4 regions of the Duganella hordei genome follow, and region 3 is predicted to be linked to each of the others. Evidence: predicted binding sites of a transcription regulator. Region 3 holds the regulator's gene; each other region holds the start of a gene.
The links. Region 3 encodes LexA, which represses DNA repair genes until DNA is damaged. Its sites were predicted from a motif close to ACTGTATNNNNATACAGT; they were not measured.

Region 1: the regulator LexA is predicted to act here: its motif matches at 1,331-1,348, upstream of imuA (translesion DNA synthesis-associated protein ImuA).
Region 2: the regulator LexA is predicted to act here: its motif matches at 2,780-2,797, upstream of recA (recombinase RecA).
Region 4: the regulator LexA is predicted to act here: its motif matches at 1,668-1,685, upstream of ABWW33_RS16250 (PA0069 family radical SAM protein).

What each region holds. Positions count from the first base shown of each region.
Region 1 covers NZ_BPWI01000012.1:62,382-68,216, forward strand. Annotated here, with positions in the region: gene ABWW33_RS23715 (putative Na+/H+ antiporter) at 1-1,226, opposite strand, end outside; gene imuA (translesion DNA synthesis-associated protein ImuA) at 1,364-2,077, shown strand; gene ABWW33_RS23725 (Y-family DNA polymerase) at 2,007-3,485, shown strand; gene ABWW33_RS23730 (alpha/beta hydrolase family protein) at 3,537-4,292, shown strand; gene ABWW33_RS23735 (hypothetical protein) at 4,293-4,640, opposite strand; gene ABWW33_RS23740 (glutathione S-transferase family protein) at 4,659-5,297, opposite strand; gene ABWW33_RS23745 (sensor domain-containing diguanylate cyclase) at 5,335-5,835, opposite strand, start outside.
Region 2 covers NZ_BPWI01000003.1:426,700-432,534, forward strand. Annotated here, with positions in the region: gene sucC (ADP-forming succinate--CoA ligase subunit beta) at 1-147, opposite strand, end outside; gene ABWW33_RS10045 (DUF2889 domain-containing protein) at 225-809, opposite strand; gene recX (recombination regulator RecX) at 1,075-1,527, opposite strand; gene recA (recombinase RecA) at 1,603-2,730, opposite strand; gene ABWW33_RS10060 (response regulator) at 2,903-3,613, shown strand; gene ABWW33_RS10065 (sensor histidine kinase) at 3,610-5,145, shown strand; gene ABWW33_RS10070 (DUF4212 domain-containing protein) at 5,138-5,404, shown strand; gene ABWW33_RS10075 (sodium:solute symporter family protein) at 5,401-5,835, shown strand, end outside.
Region 3 covers NZ_BPWI01000027.1:19,973-25,807, reverse strand. Annotated here, with positions in the region: gene ABWW33_RS31170 (DUF47 domain-containing protein) at 1-70, opposite strand, end outside; gene ABWW33_RS31165 (replicative DNA helicase) at 128-1,513, opposite strand; gene rplI (50S ribosomal protein L9) at 1,635-2,087, opposite strand; gene rpsR (30S ribosomal protein S18) at 2,122-2,412, opposite strand; gene priB (primosomal replication protein N) at 2,428-2,733, opposite strand; gene rpsF (30S ribosomal protein S6) at 2,764-3,150, opposite strand; gene lexA (transcriptional repressor LexA) at 3,391-4,029, shown strand; gene ABWW33_RS31135 (hypothetical protein) at 4,063-4,662, opposite strand; gene ABWW33_RS31130 (tetratricopeptide repeat protein) at 4,690-5,454, opposite strand; gene ABWW33_RS31125 (hypothetical protein) at 5,554-5,835, opposite strand, start outside.
Region 4 covers NZ_BPWI01000006.1:200,689-206,523, reverse strand. Annotated here, with positions in the region: gene ABWW33_RS16255 (gamma-glutamylcyclotransferase) at 1-494, shown strand, start outside; gene ABWW33_RS16250 (PA0069 family radical SAM protein) at 486-1,643, opposite strand; gene ABWW33_RS16245 (DUF2760 domain-containing protein) at 1,851-2,402, shown strand; gene ABWW33_RS16240 (Hsp70 family protein) at 2,399-4,252, shown strand; gene ABWW33_RS16235 (Hsp70 family protein) at 4,255-5,835, shown strand, end outside.

The DNA of each region.
Region 1 (5,835 bases), on a different contig from region 3:
GCTGTCGGGGCGATAGCGCCGAGCAGCAGGCCGATAGCGCCTATTGATTCGTCCTGGAAGCCGCGGCGCAGCAGCGAGACGCCGGCCGGATTCGGGGCGTTGGCGATCACCGTCAGGCCGCCGCCGGCCACCGCGCCCGCTACCAGCATGTATTGCGATTGCGCCGAGATGCCGCTGATCAGCGAACCCAAGTAGGTGAGGGCGGCGTTGTCGGTGATCGCCGTCAGTCCCAGCGCGCTGAAGAACAAGGCCACCGGCGGCAGGCTTTCGACGATCGGCTGCAACCACCATTGCTGCATGCCGCCCAGCACCACCAGCCCGGCCAGGAAGAAGCCGACCAGCAGGCCTTCTTTGACGATCAGCGGATTCTGGTAACGCTGGTAAGCCTGCGTGAAGCCGAGGAACAGCATGAAGATGCCGAGGAACAGTACCGGATGGTGGCCCAGCACGACCACGGCGGCCAGGAACACCAGATGGATCGCGGTGACCATCAGCGGCACGGCCGGCGCGTCGGCGGTCTCACCGGCGGCCGGCGCAGGTGCGCGCAAATGCTTGCGCAGCATGAAGCTGACCGCGGTCGCGTTGATCAGCACGGCGATGGCCGCCTTCCAGCCGAAATGCGTCGCCATGAACGCGCTGTCCCATTGCCAGGTGGTGGCCACCATCAGCACGGGCGGCGCAGCGTAGGCGGTCAGCGTGCCACCGATCGAGACGTTGACGAACAGCACGCCCAGCGCGCCGTACTTCAACCATTCCGGCATGCCTTCGCGGAAGATCAGCGGCGCCAGCATCAGCGCGGCCAAGGTCATCGCGGCCGGCTCGGTGATCAGCGAACCGGTCAGCGGCACCAGCGCCAGGCCGAACCACACCAGCGCCAGTTCGGTCCGCATCGGCATCAGCCTGGCCAGCACCAGCAGCATGCGTTCGACGATGTCCAGCACCGGCCGCGATGCGGCCACCACCATCACCGTGAACACGAACAGAGGCTCGGTGTACTGGCGCGATTCGGCGTAGTGGATGGCGGCGTCGCCGCCGCTCAGCAAAGCCATCGCGATGATCAGGATGAAGGCCCAGAAGCCGAACACCACCTCGACTTCGCCCAGCAGGTGGAACAGGCCCGCGTGTTTCGGATGGCGGTGCGACAGCACCTCGAAGGATTTGGCTGCAAAAGTGTGCAGCAGCGCCAGTCCGAACAGGATCGCGCCCACCAGTTGTATGGTTTGCAAAGTATGTCCTTTTATTAATTTCCTCAGCCACATGGTACAGCAAACAATGCGGCAAACGGCATGCACGAATCAGATAAGCCTTGCCAAAATCCGCTTCGAATAGTACTGTGTATTTGTACAGTATTTGCGTTAAAATGATGACCCGATCCGCCTCCGCCATTGCTGCGCCCGAAGCAGTCCATCCATCGCTATGGCTGGCCTCGCAACTGGCGCACAGCGCCACCCGCTGCGTCGACACCGGCTTTGCCGCGCTGTCGACGCAGTTGCCGGGCGGCGGCTGGCCGCTGGGCGTGCTGATCGACTTGCTGGTCCAGCAGCACGGCATCGGCGAGCTGCGCTTGCTGCGGCCGGCGCTGCTCGGCCTGGGCAAGCGGCCGGTGGTGCTGCTGCAGCCGCCGCACGCACCGCAGGCACTGGCATTGGCCGCGCTGGGACTGGAACCATCGCAGCTGATCTGGATACGCAGCGGCGCCAAGAGCGGCGATGCCTTGTGGGCCGCTGAACAAGTACTGCGCAGCGGCTGTTGCGGCGCGCTGCTGATGTGGCAAAACCATGCGCGCGGCGAAACGCTGCGGCGGCTGCACCTGGCGGCGCAAAGCGGGGACACGCTGTTCTGCATGCTGCGGCCACTGACGGCCGCGCAGGATGCGTCGCCGGCGCCGCTGCGCCTGTCGCTGAAACCGGCGGCGGGCGGCATCGACATCGGCTTCGTCAAACGACGAGGACCGCAGCGCGACACGCCATTGTTTTTACCTTTAACGCCTTCTTTGCTACAACGTCATGCGCCTCTGGATCGGACTACACCTGCCACGGCTCCCGCTCGAGATATTCTGCCCGCGCTGGTCGGCTGACAATTGCACCGTGGTGCTGGAGCAGGAGCGGGTGGTGGCGATGTCGGATGCGGCGTGGGAGGCCGGCATCGACGTCGGCATGCGGCGCGGCGGCGCGCTGATGCTGGCGCCGCAATCGCAGTTCCAGCAGCGCGCGCCGCAGCTGGAACTGGAAGCGCTGCACGCGGTGTCGATGGCGCTGCTGCAATTTACGCCGCAACTGGCGCAGGCGGAGGAGGATACGCTGCTGCTGGACGTGGGCGCCAGCCTGCGCCTGTTTGGCGGCATACGCGCGTTGTGCAGGCAGGTGGCTGCCAGCCTGCGCACCTTGGGATTTACAGCCGTGATCAGCTGCGCGCCGACCGCGCGCGGCGCATGGCTGCTGGCGCGCAGCCATGCCGGGCGCGCCTTGACGATGGAGGCGTTAGTGCGGCGCATGGACCGCTTGCCCAGCAGCCTGTTGCCACCGGCTCGGCCCTACCTGAGCTGGCTCGAAGGTATAGGGTGCATGACGCTGGGTGACATGCGCCGCCTACCGCGTCCAGGCTTGCAGCGCCGCTGCGGCCGGGCCTTGCTGGACATGCTGGACGACGCCCATGGCGAGCGCGCCGAGATGCATCGCTGGATCGCGGCGCCGGCCAGCTTCCGCGCCAAGCTGGAATTGTTCGACCGGGTGGAGAACGCCGAAGCGCTGCTGTTCGGCGCGCACCGCCTGCTGCAGCAACTGACCGGCTGGCTCAGTGCGCATCAACTGGCGGTCGAGCGCATCCAACTGCTGCTGGAACACGAGCGCGGCAAGGTGGCGCGGCCGCCGACCTTGATCGAGATCGTGCTGGCCGAGCCGACCTGGCGCGACGAACATCTGGTGCGCCTGCTGAAGGAGCGCCTGGCCAAGCAGACGCTGGACGCGCCGGTGATCGGCCTGTGCCTGGAGGCGCCGCAGGTGCAGCCGATGGCGCCGCCCAGCGATTCGCTGTTTCCCGAGCCGGGTGGCAGCAAGGAAGACTGGCAGCGCCTGCTGGAATTGCTGACAGCTCGGCTGGGGCCGGACAACGTGCTGCAGGCGGCGCCGCGCGCCGACTACCGGCCCGAGCAAGCCAACGCCTGGGTCAGCGTGCAGGAAAAAATCCGTCCCGCCGATGCCCGCGCGCAATTGCCGCCGGACATGCCGAGCCTGCCGCGTCCGGCATGGCTGCTGGCCAAGCCGATCGCCCTGCTGATGCGCGATCACCGGCCTTACTACGGCTCGCCGCTGAAGATCGTCTCCACCGGCGAACGCATCGAAGCGGGCTGGTGGGGAGCCATGCAGACGCGCGACTACTTCATGGCCGAAGGGGCGGACCATGCCCACTACTGGCTGTACCGTGAGCGCAGCGGCAACGACGGCGAGACGTCGGCGCGCTGGTATCTGCACGGGTTGTTCGGCTGAGCCTGTTATATTTTCCGTGCTATATTTTCCCCATCTCAAGCGGGAGGAACCATGCAATCACAACGACAGGAATTCCTCGGCGCCGATGGCCAGAAGCTGGCGGCCCGTCTCGATGCGCCGGATGGCGAGGTCAAGGCCTACGCCTTGTTCGCGCACTGCTTCACCTGTGGCAAGGATGTGTTTGCCGCCAGCCGCATCGCGCAGGCGCTGACCGAGCATGGCTTTGCCGTGCTGCGCTTCGATTTCACCGGCCTGGGCGCCAGCGAGGGCGAGTTCGCCAACACCAATTTTTCTTCCAACCTGGCGGATCTGGTGGCGGCGGCCGATTTCCTGCGCGCCACCTATGCGGCGCCGCGCCTGCTGATCGGCCACAGCCTCGGCGGCGCGGCGGTGCTGGCGGCGGCCGCGCAGGTGCCGGAAGTGAAGGCGGTGGTGACGGTGGCCGCGCCCAGCGATCCGTCGCATGTCACCGGTTTGTTCAGCCAGCACCTGGACCAGATCGCGCGCGAGGGCGAGGCCCATGTGCAACTGGCGGGCAGGCCTTTCCGCATCAAGCGACAATTTGTCGAGGATGCGGGCGAACATAATTTGAAAGTGAAGATCGCGGCCCTGAAGCGGGCCTTGCTGGTGATGCACGCGCCGGGCGATACCACGGTGGGTATCAGCAACGCGATGGAGATTTTTACCGCCGCAAAGCATCCGAAAAGCTTCATCTCGCTCGACAGCGCGGACCATCTGCTGACCGAGCGCGGCGATGCGGTGTACGTGGCGAATTTGATCGCGGCCTGGAGCGACCGCTATCTGTGATTACTCGTCGTCGAATTCTTCGGCCAGGTCTTTCCAGCCCTTGCCGGCGGCGAAGGTGTTGAATTCGTCCGGCGCTTCGAGCACCAGCAGTTTGCTTTCCTGCAGCACGGAATCGCCGGCGGTCAGGGCCGGGCCCTTGTAGCCGACGGTGCGCAGCTGCGCGACCACGGCGTCGATCAGCGATTTGTCCTTGTGCAGGCCGCTGATCGAACCGGAAAAGTCCACATACACGTCGATCGCGCCATACCCTTCGTCGAAGATACGGATCGCCTTGGCGTCGTGGGCACGGCCGGAGCCGTCGGAGGCCTTGAAGGGGCCGCTGAGTTGGATGTCGGTGTCTTTATTCATGTGCTCAGCATACACCCGTCAGCCGACCTTGGGCAAGGCCATGCCGCGCTGCACGGCGGGGCGGGCGCCCACCAGGGCCAGCCAGCGCTGGACGTTGTGCAGGCTCTCCAGCTGGTTGCCCAGCACCGGCCGCATCTTCTCGGTCGCCGCCATCACCCACGGATAGGCGGCGATATCGGCGATGCTGTATTCCGCGCCGGCCAGCCAGCTGTGGTGCGCCAGTTGCCGGTCCATCACACCCAGCAGGCGCTCGGCTTCGTCCAGGAAATGCTTGCTGGCCAGTTCGGATTTTTCCTTCGCGCGCAGCTCGAAGAAGCCCAGCTGGCCGAACATTGGGCCGAGGCCGCCGATCTGCCAGTGCAGCCATTCCAGCACCTTGTACCGTTCCGGCCCTGATGCGGGCAGCAGCCTGCCGGTTTTCTCGGCCAGATAGGTCAGGATGGCGCCGCTCTCGAACACGGCCACGGTCCGGCCGTCGGCATCGGTGTCGACGATGGCGGGAATCTTGTTGTTCGGCGAGATGGCGAGGAATTCGGGCTTGAACTGTTCTCCCTCGCCGATGTTGACCGTCTCGATGGTGTAGGGAATGCCCAGTTCCTCCAGCATGATGGGAATCTTGCGGCCGTTGGGCGTGGTCCAGGTGTACAGCGTAATCATGGCGTCTCCCTCTTTGCACAGTAGCCGCCACGATAATCTATCTGGAGATAATGTTGCGCCCCTTATGCTTGGCCCGGTACAACGCCTGGTCGGCCTGCTGGTAGATGTCATCCTGGCCCAGCGCGGAGTCCGGCAGGATGAACGCCAGTCCCAGCGACAGCGTGACGTAGCCGCCGGGCGGGTTGCCTCGGTGGGGAATCCTGCGTGCTGCCATGTCGGCACGGATCTGCTCGGCCAGCGCCTCGCTCTCGTCCGGGCCGCTGCTGGCGAACAGACAGGCGAATTCGTCGCCGCCGATGCGGAAGCACAGATCGCCCGGCCGGTGCAGCGTGTGGCGCATGGCGTCGGCCACCGCCTTCAGCACCGCGTCGCCCTGCGGATGGCCATAGGTGTCGTTGTATTCCTTGAAGCGGTCGACGTCGATCAACAGCAAGGTCAGCGTGCGCTGGTCGCGGTGCGCGCGCTTTTGTTCCTCGTTGAAGCGGATGTTGAAATAGCGCCGGTTTTTCAACCCGGTCAGCTCATCGGTGACGCTGTC
Region 2 (5,835 bases), on a different contig from region 3:
GATTTGTGCTTTTACAACCCAGACCGGGCCGCCCAAGGTTTCAGCAGCTTTGACTGCTTCTTCCACGGACATGCACGGAATACCGCGCGGAACCGTCACTCCGTATTTTCGGAGGATTTCTTTGCCTTGATACTCATGGATTTTCATGCTGGCTTCCCTTCTGATGCTGATGTGTAAAAATCGGTTGATAGTGCGAAATGTGTGTATCTAGTAAGCAGAGATTGCTACGCGCCACCTGGTGCTGCTTTGACCACCCAGCGCGGGTAAAACTGCGCCACTGCTCCGCCGTCGGTGCGCAGGGCATGGCATTTGTCGAGTTGAAAAGGCTTGTGGCGCGGCACGCCGTTATCTTCGGTAGCCGCGTCGTTGGTCGACCAGACATCGTTGGCAAACGCCTGCACCGCGGCCGTCGGCAGGATCTGCGCCAGTTCGGTCAAGTGGGTGCAGCCGGAAATACCGGCCAGGCGTTGCTTGAGCTCGTGGCGGAAACCCTTCATCAGGTTCAGGCCGACTAGCTGTTGTTTGTAATCGGGAGCAATGGTGTCGCAGTGGCCGGGATACGGAACGGCATCGGATGCGGCTTCGGCATCGACGATGGTCAGTTGCAGATCGACGGTCAAACGCAAGTGCAGGTCATGCAGGGGGGTGCCGCCAGCGCGTGGGCCCGAGGCCAGCACGGTGTCGTGCACTTTGATATCGGTGATATGGGCGTCAAGATCCCACAGGCCGTCATCGCGTGCGTACGCTTGGACGGCAATTGCGCGCGTGTGCCGGAGCGCACGTCGGGTAACTGGGGTTGACAGGGACATAAGACCGATGCCGCTCTCGCGACAGAAATTTAGTAAGCAGCCATGTGCTGAAACGCACGTGTCCGCAGCTTCTACGGACAACTACCGCACCTGCGGCGCTGCAAAAACCCCAAAAGTGTAGCACATCAAGACCGCCAGTTGCGCCAGAACATATGTTTTGACCACAAAAATGGGCGTTTCGAGGTTGTTTTTACAAGAAATTCATCAATCGTATTTCAGTCATGGAAACATTGTATGGTGCGTTGCGGCAGCCGCTCAGTCGCGCTTAATCATCCTCCGGCGCGCCTTTTAACGCGGCCTGGACGGCGCGCTGGGAAAATCCGCGCTGCAGCAGGAAGCGCATCTGCTTGTTGCGTTCCTGCGGATCGGCGGCCACGGTGCCGAACTTGCGGCTCCACACTTCCTGGCAGCGCTCGGTCTCGCCTTCGGCCAGGCCGGCCTTCAGTTCCTGCAACTCCTCGCCCTTGATGCCGTGGCTCTGCAGCTCGGCGACGATGCGGCTGTTGCCAAAGCGCGCGGAGCGGCGGTGGATCAGCGCTTCGGAAAAACGCTCCTGCGACAGCCAGTTGTTCTTTTCCAGCAGGTCGAGCAGGGCTTCGATGTCGTCGCCCTCTTCCGCGTAGCGCGACAGCTTGCGGCCCAGTTCCAGCCTGCTGTGTTCGCGCATCGACAGGAATCGCAGTGCGCGTGCCTTCAGGCTCAGTTGCGGTGCTGCCATAAAACCCTCTGCACAATGAGAAAACCACCGGCAGCATAAGCGGCGCGGTGGTTCGGGATGAAGCGGACGTGGTGCTTATGCCGCGTCGGCCTTGTCGGCCTTGTCCGCTTTGTCGGCCTTATCGGCTTTGTCGACGGACTTCAGCTTGACGACCGTGTCGCCCTTGTCAGCGGCCAGCGGCGGCAGTGCGCGCACGCCCAGCGATTCGCGAACCTTGTTTTCGATTTCCCATGCCAGCTCAGGACGCTCTTGCAGGAAGATGCGGGCGTTGTCCTTGCCCTGGCCGACGCGCTCGCCGTTGTAGCTGTACCAGGAACCGGACTTCTCGACGATCTTCGCTTCCACACCCAGATCAAGAATTTCGCCTTCGCGCGAGGTGCCTGCGCCATACAGGATGTCGAAGTGCGCTTCCTTGAACGGCGGCGCGATCTTGTTCTTGACGACCTTGACCTTGGTTTCGTTGCCGATCACCTCGTCACCCGACTTGATCGAGCCGGTGCGGCGGATGTCCAGGCGCACGGAGGCGTAGAACTTCAGCGCGTTGCCGCCGGTGGTGGTCTCAGGGCTGCCGAACATGACGCCGATCTTCATGCGGATCTGGTTGATGAAGATGACCAGGGTGTTGGTGCGGTTGATCGAACCGGTCAGCTTGCGCAGCGCCTGCGACATCAGACGGGCTTGCAGGCCCGGCAGCGAATCGCCCATGTCGCCTTCGATCTCGGCGCGCGGCGTCAGCGCGGCGACGGAGTCGATCACCACCATGTCGACCGAACCGGAACGCACCAGCGCGTCGCAGATTTCCAGCGCCTGCTCGCCGGTGTCCGGCTGCGAGATCAGCAGTTCATGCAGGTTGACGCCCAATTTTTGCGCATAGCCGACGTCCAGCGCGTGTTCCGCGTCGATGAAGGCACAGGTGCCGCCCAGTTTTTGCATTTCCGCGATGGTTTGCAGGGTCAGCGTGGTCTTACCCGACGATTCCGGACCGTAGATTTCCACCACGCGGCCGCGCGGCAGGCCGCCGACGCCCAGCGCGATGTCCAGGCCGAGCGAGCCGGTCGACACCACTTGCACCTCTTCCATCGGCGTGCTGGCGTCCATGCGCATTACGGAGCCTTTGCCGAATTGCTTTTCAATCTGTGCCAGCGCGGCAGCCAGCGCCTTGGCCTTTTCAGATGCAGGTACAACAGCTTTTTTATCGTCCATAATGTTCTTTCAACCAGTGGGTGGGTGCAAATTCGTCGGTACAGGCAGTACTGTATAAAAAAACAGTGCTTAATGCAAGCACGATTTTTAAACAATTTTGAGTTCGCACAAAAACTCGCCACCTTGCGTGAAATGAAACACAATACAAGCTTCTGTAGCAGGAGTGTCTACCATGCGTATTTTACTTGCCGAGGACGATAGCGTACTGGCCGACGGCCTGACCCGGTCGCTGCGCCAATCCGGCTACGCCATCGATTGCGTGCGCAACGGCCAGGAGGCCGACACCGCCCTGTCGACCCAGGAATTCGATTTGCTGATACTGGACCTGGGCCTGCCCAAGCTGTCCGGCCTGGAGGTGCTGCGCCGCCTGCGCGCGCGCTCCTCGCTGCTGCCGGTGCTGATCCTGACCGCCGCCGACTCGATCGAGCAGCGCGTCAACGGCCTCGACCTGGGCGCCGACGACTACATGGCCAAGCCGTTCGCGCTGTCCGAGCTGGAGGCGCGGGTGCGGGCGCTGACCCGGCGCGGCGCCGGCGGCGGCGCCACCGTCATCAAGCACGGTCCGCTGTCCTACGACCAGGTCGGCCGCAGCGCCTACATCAACGAGCAGATGCTGGACCTGTCGGCGCGCGAGCTGGGCTTGCTGGAGATCCTGCTGGCGCGCACCGGCCGGCTGGTATCCAAGGAACAGCTGGTCGACCATCTGTGCGAGTGGGGCGAGGAAGTCAGCAACAACGCCATCGAGGTCTATGTGCACCGCCTGCGCAAGAAGATCGAGGTGGGCGGCATCCGCATCGCCACCGTGCGCGGCCTGGGCTACTGCCTGGAAAAATACTCGGACGCCGCCCGCGCCAACAGCGAACTCGGCGACGCCGCCAAGTGACCCCGGCGACGCAGCAGCAGGAACCCGGCCAGGCCGACGGCGAGGAATACCAGCCGCCGGCGGCCGAGGCCGACGAAGGCATCCAGCACTCGCTGTTCGGCGAAATCCTGGACTGGATGCTGGCGCCGCTGCTGCTGCTGTGGCCGATGAGCATCGCGATCACCTACCTGGTGGCCAAGTCCATCGCCAACCAGCCGTTCGACCACGCGCTGGAAGACAGCGTGACCGTGCTGGCGCAGCAGGTGCACGCGGTGGACGGCAAGATCATCAAGAGCCTGCCCGGCTCGGCCCGCGACATCCTGCGCGCCGACGACATCGACAATGTGTACTTCCAGATCCAGGGCCCGCGCGGCGAGCACATCGACGGCGACCGCGACCTGCCGCCGCCGCTGGACGAGGAGGACAAGTTCAGCGGCGGCAGCGTGCGCTTCCGCAACGACACCATGCACGGCACGCCGGTGCGCGTGGCCTATACCTATGTGCGGCTGGAGCGCAGCCAGGCCGACGACGCGCAGCTGGCGCTGGTGCAGGTGGCCGAGACGCTGGAAAAGCGCGCGCAGCTGGCCAACGCCATCATCAAGGGCGTGATCCTGCCGCAGTTCATCATCCTGCCCATCGTCCTGGCGCTGGTGTGGTTTGCGCTGGCGCGGGGACTGTCGCCGCTGGCGCAGCTGCAGGAACGGATACGGGCGCGCAGCTCGGACGACCTGAGCCCGATCGCCTCCAACCAGGTGCCGGAAGAGATATCGCCGCTGGTGCGTTCGCTCAACGAGATGCTGGCGCGGCTGTCGCTGTCGATCGACATGCAGAAGCGCTTCATCGCCGACGCCGCGCACCAGATGCGCACGCCGCTGGCCGGCATGCGCATGCAGTCCGAGCTGGCGCTGCGGCAGACCGACAGCGGCGAAATCCACCGCTCGCTGGAGCAGCTGGCCAAGAGCTCGGAAGCGGCCACGCGCCTGGTGAACCAGCTGCTGGCCCTGGCGCGCGCGGAGAACCAGCCGCAAGCCGGCGCCGCCATGCTGCCGCTGGAATTGTCCGAACTGGCGCGCAGCGCGGTGCAGGACTGGGTGCCGGCTTCGTTTGCGCAGCGCATCGACCTGGGCTTCGAGGCACCGGCCGAGCCGGTGCAGATCGTCGGCAATCCGACCATGCTGCGCGAACTGCTGTCCAACCTGATCGACAACGCGCTGCGCTACACGCCGGCCGGCGGCAGCGTGACGGTACGGGTGCGCAGCGACGAGAGCGAGCGCGGCTATCTGGAAGTCGAGGACACCGGACCGGGCATCGCGCCGGCCGAACGCGAGCGCGTGTTCGAGCGCTTCTACCGCATCCTGGGCAACACCGCCGAGGGCAGCGGCCTGGGCCTGGCGATCGTGCGCGAGATCGCGCAGCAGCACGGCGCCGAGGTCGACATCTTCAGCAATCCGCGCGCCACGCAGTCCAAGCTGCCGGGCGCGCTGTTCCGCCTGAGTTTCCCGCTGCCGCCGCGCCCGCAAGATGAAGAAAGCGAGCCGCCGCACTATGGATAAAGCACCACCGATCACCCGCGCCGAACACTGGCGCAAGACGCGCCGCCTGTCGGCCATCCTTCTGCTGCTGTGGCTGACGACCGGCTTCTGCGCCGCCTTCTTCGCGCGCGAGCTGGCCGGCCTGAGCGTGTTCGGCTGGCCGCTGTCGTTCTACCTGGCGGCGCAGGGCGCGTCGCTGGTCTACCTGGCCATCCTGGCCGTCTACGCCTGGCGCATGCGCCGGCTGGACCAGGCCGCCGCCGCGGAGCTCCGCGCTTGAAAACCCCACGCACCTTCCTTCAGCGCCTGCGCAGCTACTACGCGCTGTTCACCATCGGCTTCGCCGGCTTTCTGATCGCGCTCGCGGTGCTGGAGCAGGAAGGCATGCCGCGCGTGTGGATCGGTCACCTGTTCATGTTCGCCACCATCGTGCTGTACGCCACGCTGGGCGTGTTGAGCCGCACCTCCAACGTGCTGGAATACTACGTCGCCGGGCGCCGCGTGCCGGCCATGTTCAACGGCATGGCCACCGCCGCCGACTGGATCTCCGCCGCCAGCTTCATCAGCCTGGCCGGCGGGTTGTACCTGCACGGCTTCGACGGCCTGGCCTACATCATGGGCTGGACCGGCGGCTACTGCCTGGTGGCGATCCTGATCGCGCCCTACCTGCGCAAGTTCAGCCAGTACACCATCCCCGACTTCCTCGCCGCC
Region 3 (5,835 bases):
CGCACAGGTCGGCGTGTTGGTTGAACAGGTCAAAAAATTTGCCCTCGGTGGGCATCAAGCGTCCAAACATGTCTTTCTCCGTTTATTAATTTGCTGCGGGCGCCGGCCTGGTGGGCCGGCGTAAAGATTAGTCGCCTTGGTACAGCGCCAGATTACCGACGTAGTTACCAAACTTGGTGTACTGGCCGATCCAGGTCAGACGCACCGCGCCGATCGGGCCGTTACGCTGCTTACCGATAATGATTTCGGCCGTTCCTTTATCGGGCGAGTCCGGATTGTAGACCTCGTCGCGATACAAGAAGATGATGACGTCCGCGTCCTGCTCGATAGCGCCGGATTCGCGCAAGTCGGACATGACGGGACGTTTGTTGGGGCGTTGCTCCAGCGAGCGGTTCAGCTGCGACAGCGCGATCACCGGGCACTGCAGCTCCTTGGCCAGGCCCTTGAGCGAGCGCGAGATCTCCGAGATTTCGGAGGCGCGGTTGTCGCCTTGGGTCGAGCCGGTCATCAGCTGCAGGTAGTCGACGATGATCAGGCCCAGCTTGCCGCACTGGCGCGACAGGCGGCGCGCGCGGGCGCGCATCTCGATCGGGTTCAGCGCCGGGGTCTCGTCGATGAACAACTGGGCGTCGTTCATCTTCTGGATGGCGTGCGTCAGGCGCGGCCAGTCCTCGTCGTTCAGGCGGCCGGTGCGCAGGCGGTGCTGGTCGAGCTGGCCGACCGAGCCCAGCATACGCATCGCCAGCTGGGCGCCGCCCATCTCCATCGAGAAGATCGCCACCGGCAGGCCGGCCTCGATGGCGACGTTTTCGCCGATGTTGACGGAGAATGCGGTCTTGCCCATCGACGGACGGCCGGCCACGATGACCAGGTCGCCCGGCTGCAGGCCGGAGGTCATACGGTCGAGGTCGATGAAGCCGGTCGGCACGCCGGTGATCTCGGACTGGTTTTCACGCGAGTACAACTCGTCGATGCGCTCGACCACCTGGGTCAGCAGCGGCTGCACGGCGGTCCAGCCGGCGGCGCCGCGGGCGCCCTGCTCGGCGATGGCGAAGATCTTCGATTCGGCCTCGTCGAGCATCTGCTTGACTTCCTTGCCCTGCGGGCTGAACGCCTGGCCGGAAATCTCGTCGGCCACGGTGATCAGCTGGCGCAGGATGGAACGGTCGCGCACGATCTCGGCGTAGCGGCGGATGTTGGCGGCCGACGGCGTGTTTTGCGCCATCGCGTTCAGGTAGGCCAGGCCGCCGACGTCCTCGGCCTTGCCCAGCTGGGTCAAGGTTTCAAATACGGTGATCACGTCGGCCGGCTTGGAGCCGTTGATCATCTTGACGATCTGCTCGAAGATGATGCGGTGGTCGTAGCGGTAGAAATCTTCCGGATGCATCATGTCCGCGATGCGGTCGAACGCGGCATTGTCGCGCAGCAGGCCGCCGATGACGGACTGTTCTGCTTCGATGGAATGCGGCGGGACGCGGAGTGAATCTACTTGCGGATCGGAAGGGGCGTTCATGGCGCGAATTATACCTGCTTGTTTGTGCCATACTACAAAATTATGACGAGAAAAAAGCCGGGCTAGCCCGGCTTTTTTCTCGATGTTGCAAGCTTGGCAGGCGTTGCCGCCCGCTCAAATCTTAGGCAGCTTCGCCTACGACAGCAACGGTCACTTCCACCACCACGTCGGTGTGCAGAGCAACGCTCACCGGGTGCTCGCCCACGGTCTTCAGCGGACCGGTAGGCATGCGCACGGCAGCTTTTTCAACGGCGAAACCAGCTTTGGTCAGCGCTTCAGCGATGTCGAAGTTGGTGACGGAGCCGAACAGACGGCCGTCGACACCAGCTTTTTGCGAAACGTTCACGGTCATGCCGTTCAGTTTCTCGCCTTGGGCTTGCGCGGCGGCCAGTTTGGCGGCAGCAGCTTTTTCCAGTTCAGCGCGCTTGACTTCGAATTCAGCAACGGCCGACGCGGTAGCGCGGCGAGCCATTTTTTGCGGAATCAGGAAGTTACGTGCGTAACCGTCTTTAACTTTAACGACTTCACCCAGGTTGCCCAGGTTGACGACTTTTTCTAACAGAATGATTTGCATAGTTCTTCTCCAGGATCTTATCTAGACTACGCAATTAAGCGTGGTGCAGATCGGTGTAAGGCAGCAGCGCGAGGTAGCGGGCGCGCTTGATTGCGGTGTCAACTTGACGCTGGTAGTGCGCCTTGGTACCGGTCAGACGTGCTGGCATGATTTTGCCGTTTTCCTGGACGAAGTCCTTCAGGGTGTCGACGTCTTTGTAGTCAACTTGTTCAACGTTTGCTGCGGTGAAGCGGCAGAACTTCTTACGTTTGAACAATGGGTTTTGTTGCTTGCGCTTTTCTTTCAGCTTGAGCTTGTTTTTGTCGAACTTTTTACCGAATGCCATTTTAGGCTCCTGTATTTAAATTGAGCTGTCTGGGACAGCACTAAAATCAATGATGTGAAACACCAGGCTTTTGCTATTGCGATTCTTCTTGTTCAGAAAACCGGTGAACTGATACATGCCTGCCAGTGGCGCCTGACTGAAGCGGCCTGAAATCTCGCCCGCGGCAACCGCGGAAATTTCAAACTCGCTCAATCGGGCAATGCCCGCCTCCATCTGCTGCGACCGGTGCTGCAGGACAGCGTTCACGATCGGCATGCCGGCCGGGGTATAGCGCAAGGCGTCCCGTTCGGCGATCAAGGCGATGAATTGGCTTACATTCACTGGAGCTGATTCAGCCCGGTTCTGAAACAATTAGGCCGCAGGAGCAGCAGCGGCTGCTGGAGCTTCGGTGCGATGCGATTTCGCTGCATCTTCACGTTGTACCGACTTCATCATCGGCGAAGGAGCGGTTTCCGCTTTCTTCATCTTGACGGTCAGGTGACGCAGCACGGCATCATTGAATTTGAAGGCGGTTTCCAGCTCGACCAGGGTCTCGTTGTCGCATTCGATGTTCAGGCAGATGTAGTGTGCTTTAGCCAGTTTCTGGATCGAGTAAGCCATCTGACGACGGCCCCAATCTTCAACACGGTGCACGGCGCCGCCGCGGGTCGTTACGGTGGTTTTGTAACGCTCGATCATGGCGGGCACTTGCTCGCTCTGGTCCGGGTGGACGATAAATACTATTTCATAGTGACGCATGCAAACTCCCTTAAGGACTGTGAATATAGCCCACCCTGGCGTCAAGACAGGTGTGGGAAGAGGTAAGCCCGCGACTATATCAGCTTTTGGGCCAAAAAACCAGCCCCGGCCCGCCGCCGAAATTCCCCGCCCTATGAGGCCGCATGAATTTATTTCGCCCAAAGCAACAAATCCTCTTGCATTTCCTCTCACACTGTACAAAAATACAGACTGTCTATATACACAGGCCCAACGGACTCTATGATCAAGCTCACCGCACGACAGGAACAAATTCTCAATCTGATCAAGGATGCCATCGAAAACACCGGCTTCCCGCCGACCCGTGCCGAGATCGCCAATGAACTGGGCTTCAAATCCGCCAACGCGGCCGAGGAGCACCTGCAGGCGCTGGCGCGCAAGGGCGCGATCGAGATCGCCGCCGGCACCTCGCGCGGTATCCGCCTGCTGGGCGTGCATGCCGAGCCGGCGATGCCGAAGGTGCCGCCGTCGCTGATGATGTCGCTGCCGCTGATCGGCCGCGTGGCCGCCGGCTCGCCCATCCTGGCGCAGGAAAACCTGGAAACCAGCTACAGCGTTGATCCGGCGATGTTCTCGTCCAAGCCGGACTACCTGCTCAAGGTGCGCGGCGAATCGATGCGCGACGCCGGCATCATGGATGGCGATTTACTTGCGGTGAAGAAGGTGGACAGCGCCAAGAACGGCCAGATCGTCGTGGCCCGCATCGGCAACGACGTCACGGTCAAGCGCTACCGGAAGACGGGATCCACGGTGGAATTGTTGCCGGAGAATCCGGACTTCAAGATCATCAAGGTCGATCCGGAAGCGGACGAGTTCGCGCTGGAAGGCCTGGCGGTCGGCCTGATGCGCAGCTGGCACTAAGTTCGCGCCAGCTGCCCGGACGCCGCTATGGTCTTAGCGGCGGTTGTCTGCGGTCGGACGCTGGCCAGGCATGGCGCTGCCGACAACATAGGAAGCCATGCCGTTGTCGCTGTTGTTGACCGAATAGTAGTTCTGTTTGAAGTGCTTGACGTAGCTCGGGTCCTTCAGGAATTCCGAGGTGGCCTGCGCCCACAACTCCGCCTTGACGTCCAGCGCCTGCGCCTTGCGCTGCATCTCCATGGCGATCTCGGTATAGGCCATATCCATGCGCGTGGCCGCGACCTTGCGCTCGGCATCGGTCATCACCGCCGCCACGTCGGCCGGAATGGCTTTGCCGGCCGGCAACAAGGCGTTATAGCTGCCGATGAACTGGTTGTAGCACTCGCTCCATTCAGCGATATTGTTACGCACCTGCTTGACGCCGTCGCGGGAAGCGGAATGGGACGGCATCACCGGCTCGGCGCAGTTGGCCTTGGCGGCCAGGTCGGCACCGTCGTAGCGGCTGGTGTAATAGTCGATGTCCGCCTGGTGCGCGCGGCGCTTGGCCACGATCTGGTCCACATCGGTCGTCCCCGCAGCCCAAGCCTGCGTGCCCATCACGATCATCAGACCAGCAATTATTGCAACTCTCATCGTTTACTCCCGGTTATCACATCGTAGTTATTTGGTGCTCTTGCCCATGATAGAACTGCCGACCCGCATGTTCTGGTCCCAGTTCTGCTGCTGGTCGGTTTCCGCCTGGCGCTGGGTCAGCGCGTTCTGGCTGCGGGCGCTGGCGGTCTTGACGTACTCGGTGGTCTTGGCTTCCCAGGCTGCCTGCGCCAGGTTCACGCTGTCGGCCTGCTTCTTCGCATCGGCGCCGGCGGCCGCGTAGGCCTGGTCCATGCGCGCGATGGACTGGGCAAATTCGGCATCCGTCATCAGGTTGGGCAGGTCGGCCGGGATTGCCTTGCCGGCTGGCAGCAGGCTGTTCAGGTTCTTGACGAAACCGTTGTAGCAGGCCAGCCAGGCGTCGACGTTGACGCCGACCGCCTTGATGTCCCTGACATTGGTGGACATCGCTGGAATGTCCGGCTTGACGCAGTTGAACTTGCTCAGCGTAATATCCGAGCCGTCGTACTTGTTGGCGTAGTAGTCGATCTGGCTCAGCTTGGCCTGGCGCTGCGGCGTCATCTGCAAGGCCGCCTTGGCGTCGGCCACGCCAGCGTCGGCGGCCTTCTTGAACAGCTCGTCGCCCTTGGCCATGTCCACCGCCGTGCCTTCGCCGTACCAGTACAGTTCGCCCAGGTGGAATTGCGCGACGGCGTTGCCGCCGGCGGCCAGCTTGGCGTAGATCGGCAGCGCGCGGGTGTAGTCCTTGGCGGCCATCAACTTGTCGGCATCGGCCAGCTCATCCGCCAGCACGCTGCCGCTGACCAATACCATGCACAACCCGATTATCGACGAAGCTTTCATGTCACACCTTTTTAGTTATAGTCTGAAAAACCAAGTGTATAACCAAACTTAAGGATTTGGCAAAACAATTCAGTGCTTGACCGCCAGCGTGGGCACCGGACCCGACGCGCGCGCGGTCGAGGCGCCGTTGCGGGCCTCGGTCTGCTGCACCAGGGCGACCTGCTGCGTGCGGGCGTTCTCGGTGGCGACGAATTCGTTGGTCTTGGTTTGCCAGGCTTCGCGGGCGGCCATGATCTGGTCGGCGCGCTGCTTGCCTTCGGCGTAGACGGCGGCGTAGGCGTGATCCAGCCGGGACAGTGCCTGCTTCAACTCGTCGTCCGTCATCAGGTCGACCAGGTCGTCCGGAATGGC
Region 4 (5,835 bases), on a different contig from region 3:
TGATTTACAAGGCCGACTTCCCTTACCTGCAACGCCGCCCGGCCAGCATCGCCAACTGGACGCGGCGTTTCTGGCAAGGCTCGCACGACCATCGCGGCACGCCTGAAGCGCCGGGCCGCGTGGTCACCATCATCGAAGAGGCCGGCGCCATCTGCCACGGCATGGCGTACCTGATCACGCCCGAAGTGTTTGCCCATCTCGACCATCGCGAAAAGAACGGCTACCTACGCCTGGCCATCCCGATCATATTCGAAGTCGGCGATAGCGTGACCGGCCTGGTCTACATCGCCACGCCGGACAACACCGCCTTCCTGGGCGCGGCCTCCGAGCAGGAAATCGCGCGGCATATTGCCCGCTCCGCCGGACCCAGCGGGCCGAACAGCGACTATCTCAATCACCTGGCCACCGCGCTACGCGAACTGGGGCAACATGACCAGCACGTGTTTGAGATCGAGCGGCATCTGGCGGAACTGCGGCAAGCTCCTTCAGAATAAATCCAGCTGCCCCGCATCGGCTGCCTTGGCGCGCGCGCCCAGTGGCGGTACCACCAGCGGCCGCGTGAACTGCGACGCGTCCATGTTGTGGAAGCGGCTGCCCCGGCCGGTCAGGCCCAGGCGTTCGGTGGCGATCTTGAAACGCTGTCGTATCAACTCCGCCCACACGCCCTCGCCCTTCATGCGCGCGCCGAAGGTGCTGTCGTAATCCTTGCCGCCCCGCATTTCACGCACGCGGTTCATCACCCGCTGTGCCCGCTCAGGGAAGTGCGCCTGCAGCCACTGATGGAACAGCGGCGCCACTTCCCACGGCAAGCGCAGCACCGTGTAGTGCGCGCTGACCGCGCCCGCTTCCTTGACCGCCTCCAGTATCCGTTCGATGTCCGGCTCGGTCACGAACGGAATGATGGGCGCGATGCTGACGGCGACCGGAATGCCGGCCTCGGTCAGCGTGCGTATCGTGCGCAGCCGACGCGCCGGTGCGGCGGCGCGCGGCTCCAGCGTGCGCGAGATCGCCGGATCAAGCGTGGTCAGCGTGATGGCGACGCCGGCCTGCTGCCGTGCCGCCATCGCGGCCAGGATGTCGATGTCGCGCTCGATCAGCGCAGACTTGGTAATCAGGCCCACCGGATGCTGGCATTCCTGCAGCACCTCCAGCACGCGGCGCGTGAGTTTGCGCTCGCGCTCGCAAGGCTGGTAGGCGTCCGTGTTGACGCCGAGCGCGATCGATTGCGGTTCGTAGCCGGGCTTGGCCAGCTCGCGCCGCAGCACTTCCGGCGCGTTGACCTTGGCGAAAATCTTGGTCTCGAAATCCATGCCGGGCGACAGGCCGAGATAGCTGTGCGTGGGCCGCGCAAAGCAATAGATGCAGCCATGCTCGCAGCCGCGATAGGGATTGAGCGAGACGCCGAACGGCAAGTCCGGCGAGGCGTTGCGGCTGAGGATGGATTTGCAGTATTCGTCGGTGACCAGGGTTTTCCACGGTTTGGCCTCCTCTTCCTCGCGTTCCCAGCCGTCGTCGTAGGCTTCGCGCGCGTTGACTTCGAAGCGGCCCTGCAGGTTCGACACCGCGCCACGCCCCTTCTGCGCCTTCAGCGAAGGCGGCGGCAACATCACCTGCTCCTGATTGTTTTCATCGTGCTTATTCATGGCAAGGCCGGCATAACTCAAAATACTGTATATATATCCAGTATTCTATGCGCTCGAAACCGCCATATCAAGCGAAATATCAATAGTGCGAGCCGGGCGCCTTGGGTAGCGCGGGGGCAAGCTGGTATCATGCAGGGCTTCCGGGGGATGGATCTTCCCTGCGCCTGCGCGCGCCCCCAGCCCACTCATCCCGATACGAGCAAAAACATGAATAACTCGACCCAACCATTGCCGTCTTTTTTCAGCCGGATTTCGATCGCGATCGGCGCATTCTTTCGTGCCCTGTCCGACGCCGAATACGCTGCGCGCCTGACGCGCATCGATGATGCGCCGCAACCGGCGGCCGCGCCGATGCCGGCGCCAACACCGCTGCGCGTCGCCACGCCGGACGCCGCTCTGCAGCTGCTCAGCCTGTTCCAGCGCGAAGCCCGCCTGATCGACTTCACCCAGGAAAACCTGAGCGCCTATTCCGACGCCGACATCGGCGCCGCCGCGCGCGTGGTGCATGAAGGCTGCAGCAAAGTGCTGCGCGAGCACTTCACCATCGAACCGGTGCGCAGCGAAGCCGAAGGCAGCCGCATCGTGCTGGAAGACGGCTTCGACGCCAGCGCCGTGCGCCTGACCGGCAACGTTGTCGGCAGCGCGCCGTTCCGCGGTGCGCTGAGCCATCGCGGCTGGCGCGCGGCCAACGTGCGCCTGCCGAAACTGGCCGAAGCGCACGACGCCGCCATCCTCGCGCCGGCGGAGGTGGAATTATGAGCGACCCGCGTTTCGCCATCGGCATCGACCTGGGCACCACGCACAGCGCGCTGTCCTATGTGGACCTGCAAGCGAGCGACGGCGAGAAGACCCGCCACGGCGTGCTGGCCATTCCGCAGCTGACCGCGCCGGGCACCGTCGAAGAACTGCCGCTGCTGCCGTCCTTCCTGTACCTGCCGCACGCGGACGAACTGGCGCCGGGCGATTTGAGCCTGCCGTGGCAGCAGTCCGCTGAAGAACTGACCGGCGTGGCCGGCGAGATGGCGCGCAGCCGTGGCGCCACCACGCCGATCCGCCTGGTCTCCAGCGCCAAGAGCTGGCTTAGCCACCCTGGCGTGGACCGCCGCAGTGCGCTGCTGCCGAATGACGCGCCGGAAGAAGTCGCACGCGTATCGCCGCTGGAAGCCTCGACCCGCTATCTGTCGCATCTGCGCCAGGCGTGGGAGCAGGCCTACCCTGACGCGCCGTTCGGCGAGCAGGCGGTCACCGTCACGATTCCCGCATCGTTCGATCCGGGCGCGCGCGAGCTGACGGCCGTTGCGGCGCGCGCCGCCGGCTACACCAACCTGACTTTGCTGGAAGAGCCGCAGGCGGCCTTGTACAGCTGGATCCAGGGCAGCGAAGGCCGCTGGCGCAAGGACGTCAAGCCGGGCGACATCATCCTGGTGGTGGACGTGGGCGGCGGCACCAGCGACTTTTCGCTGATCGCCGTGCTGGAACGCGACGGCGTGCTGGAACCGCACCGCATCGCCGTCGGCGACCATATCCTGCTCGGCGGCGACAATATGGACCTGGCGCTGGCGCACCTGGTGGCGCGCAAGCTGGCCGCCAACGGCACCCAGCTCGACGCCTGGCAGATGCGCGCACTAACCTACGGCTGCCGCAGCGCCAAGGAAAAACTGCTGGCCGATGCGACAGTCGAGACCTGGCCTATCGTGGTGCCGAGCCGCGGCTCGAAACTGATCGGCGGTTCCATCCGCACCGAACTGACGCGCGACGAAGTGACGACCTTCATCCTCGACGGCTTCTTCCCGAAAGTGGAAGCGTCGGCGCGTCCGGCCGTGCGCACGCGCGCGGGCCTGACGCAGCTTGGCCTGCCGTATGCGCAGGACGCCGGCATCACGCGCCACCTGGCAGCCTTCCTGGCGCGCCAGGCCGGCGCCACCAGCGAACTGGAAGGCTACGCCGGCAAGCAGTCCGCCGAGGCGACCTTCCTCCATCCTACGGCGGTGCTGTTCAACGGCGGCGTGTTCAAGTCGGACCTGCTGGCGCAGCGTATCATGGACAGCATCAACGAATGGCTGTACCTGGAAGGCGCGGAACCTGCGCGCATGCTGGCCGGCGCCGATCTCGATCTGGCGGTGGCGCGCGGCGCGGCTTACTACAGCTACGTGCGCCGTGGCAGCGGCGTGCGCATACGCGGCGGCACGGCACGCGCCTACTATGTGGCGATCGAGTCGTCGATGCCGGCCATCCCGGGCATGGAACCGCCGATCCAGGCGTTGTGCGTGGCGCCGTTCGGCATGGAGGAAGGCAGCGAGATCGAATTGCCGAACCAGGAATTCGGCCTGGTGGTCGGCGAGCCGGTGCAGTTCCGCTTCTTCGGTTCGTCGGTACGCCGCCAGGACCGCATCGGCGATCTGCTGGACTTCTGGGGCGCCGATGAGCTGATCGAGTTGAACGAGATCCAGGCGACGCTGTCGCCGGAAGGCCGCCAGGCCGGCGACGTGGTGCAGGTGCGCCTGCATGCGATGGCGACCGAGTCGGGCACGCTGGAACTGCAAGCGGTGTCCGATGGCGGCGAACGCTGGAAGGTGGAGTTCGACGTGCGCGCGGGTGCAGCCAGCTAAGCATGAGTCAATACGTCGTCAGCATCGACCTGGGCACCACCAACACGGTGCTGGCTTATTCCGAGCCGGGCAGCGCGCAGATACGCTTGTTCGATATCGAGCAGCTGGTGGCGCCGGGCGAAGTCGGCGCCGGTGCGTTGCTGCCCTCCGTGCGCTACCACCCGGCTTCCGGCGAGCTGGCCGATGGCGATTTGCAGTTGCCGTGGCCCGTCGCCGATGTGGCCGGGCTGTCGCAGGTGGTGGTCGGAAGGCTGGCTCGCACGCTGGGCGCGCAGGTGCCGGGGCGATTGGTTTCCAGCGCCAAGAGCTGGCTGTCGCATCCTCACGTGGACCGCACGGCGCCGATATTGCCGTGGGGGGCGGAGGCGGATGTGGCCCGGGTGTCGCCGGTGGCGGCCAGTGCTTCGTATCTGGCCCATTTGCGGGCCGCGTGGAATACGCGCTTTCCGGCACACCCGCTGGAGCGCCAGCAGCTGGTGCTGACGATACCCGCGTCGTTCGACGAAGGCGCACGGGCGCTGACGCTGGAGGCGGCGCGCATGGCCGGGCTGCCGGACCTGCGCTTGCTGGAAGAACCCCAGGCGGCCTTCTACGACTGGCTGTTCCGCCAACGTGCCACGCTTGCCACAGACCTCGCCGACACGCGCCTGGTGCTGGTGTGCGACGTCGGCGGCGGCACCACCGACTTCAGTCTGATCAAAGTGGAGACGGTCGATGGCCTGCCGCAGATCAGCCGCATCGGCGTAGGCAACCACCTGATACTGGGTGGCGACAACATGGACTTGGCCTTGGCCCATCTGGTCGAGGCGCGCATGGCGTCGTCGTCGGGCGCGACCGGCGATGCCGCAGCACCGGCACGCCTGTCCGCCAGCCGCCTGTCGCAACTGGCGGAACGCTGTCGGGCGGCGAAGGAATTGCTGCTGGCGGCCGATGCCCCCGAACGCACCACCGTCACCCTGCTCGGCTCCGGCTCGCGCCTTATCGGCGGTTCGCGCTCCGCCGACCTGACCCGCGACGAAGTGGCGTCACTGGTCGTCGACGGCTTCTTCCCGCTGAACGAAACACAGGAACCCGCACGTCGCGGCCGCGCGGCGATCGTCGAATTCGGCCTGCCTTACGCCAGCGACGCCGCGGTCACGCGCCATCTGGCCGGCTTCCTGCGCCAGCATGCCGCCGCCGCGCGCGCAGCCCTTGGCCTGCCTGCGGACAACAGCACCATCCCCATCCCCGACACGCTGCTGTTGAACGGCGGCGTGTTCCGCGCCGACGCGCTGGCCCGCCGCCTCGAGGCCACGCTGGCGAACTGGCGCGGCCAGCCTCTGCGCGTTCTGCACAACGACAATCCCGACGTCGCCGTCGCACGAGGCGGAGTGGCCTACGCGCTCGGCCAGGCTGGACAAGCGCCGTTGATCGGCGGCGGCTCGCCGCGCAGCTACTTCCTGCTGCTGGATGACGCACAGCGATCCGACCAGCCGCGCCGCGCCATCTGCATCCTGCCGCGCGGCAGCGTCGAGAATCGCGAAATCCTGCTGGCCGAGCGCACTTTCGCGCTCCGCCTCGGCCGGCCGGTGCGCTTCCACCTG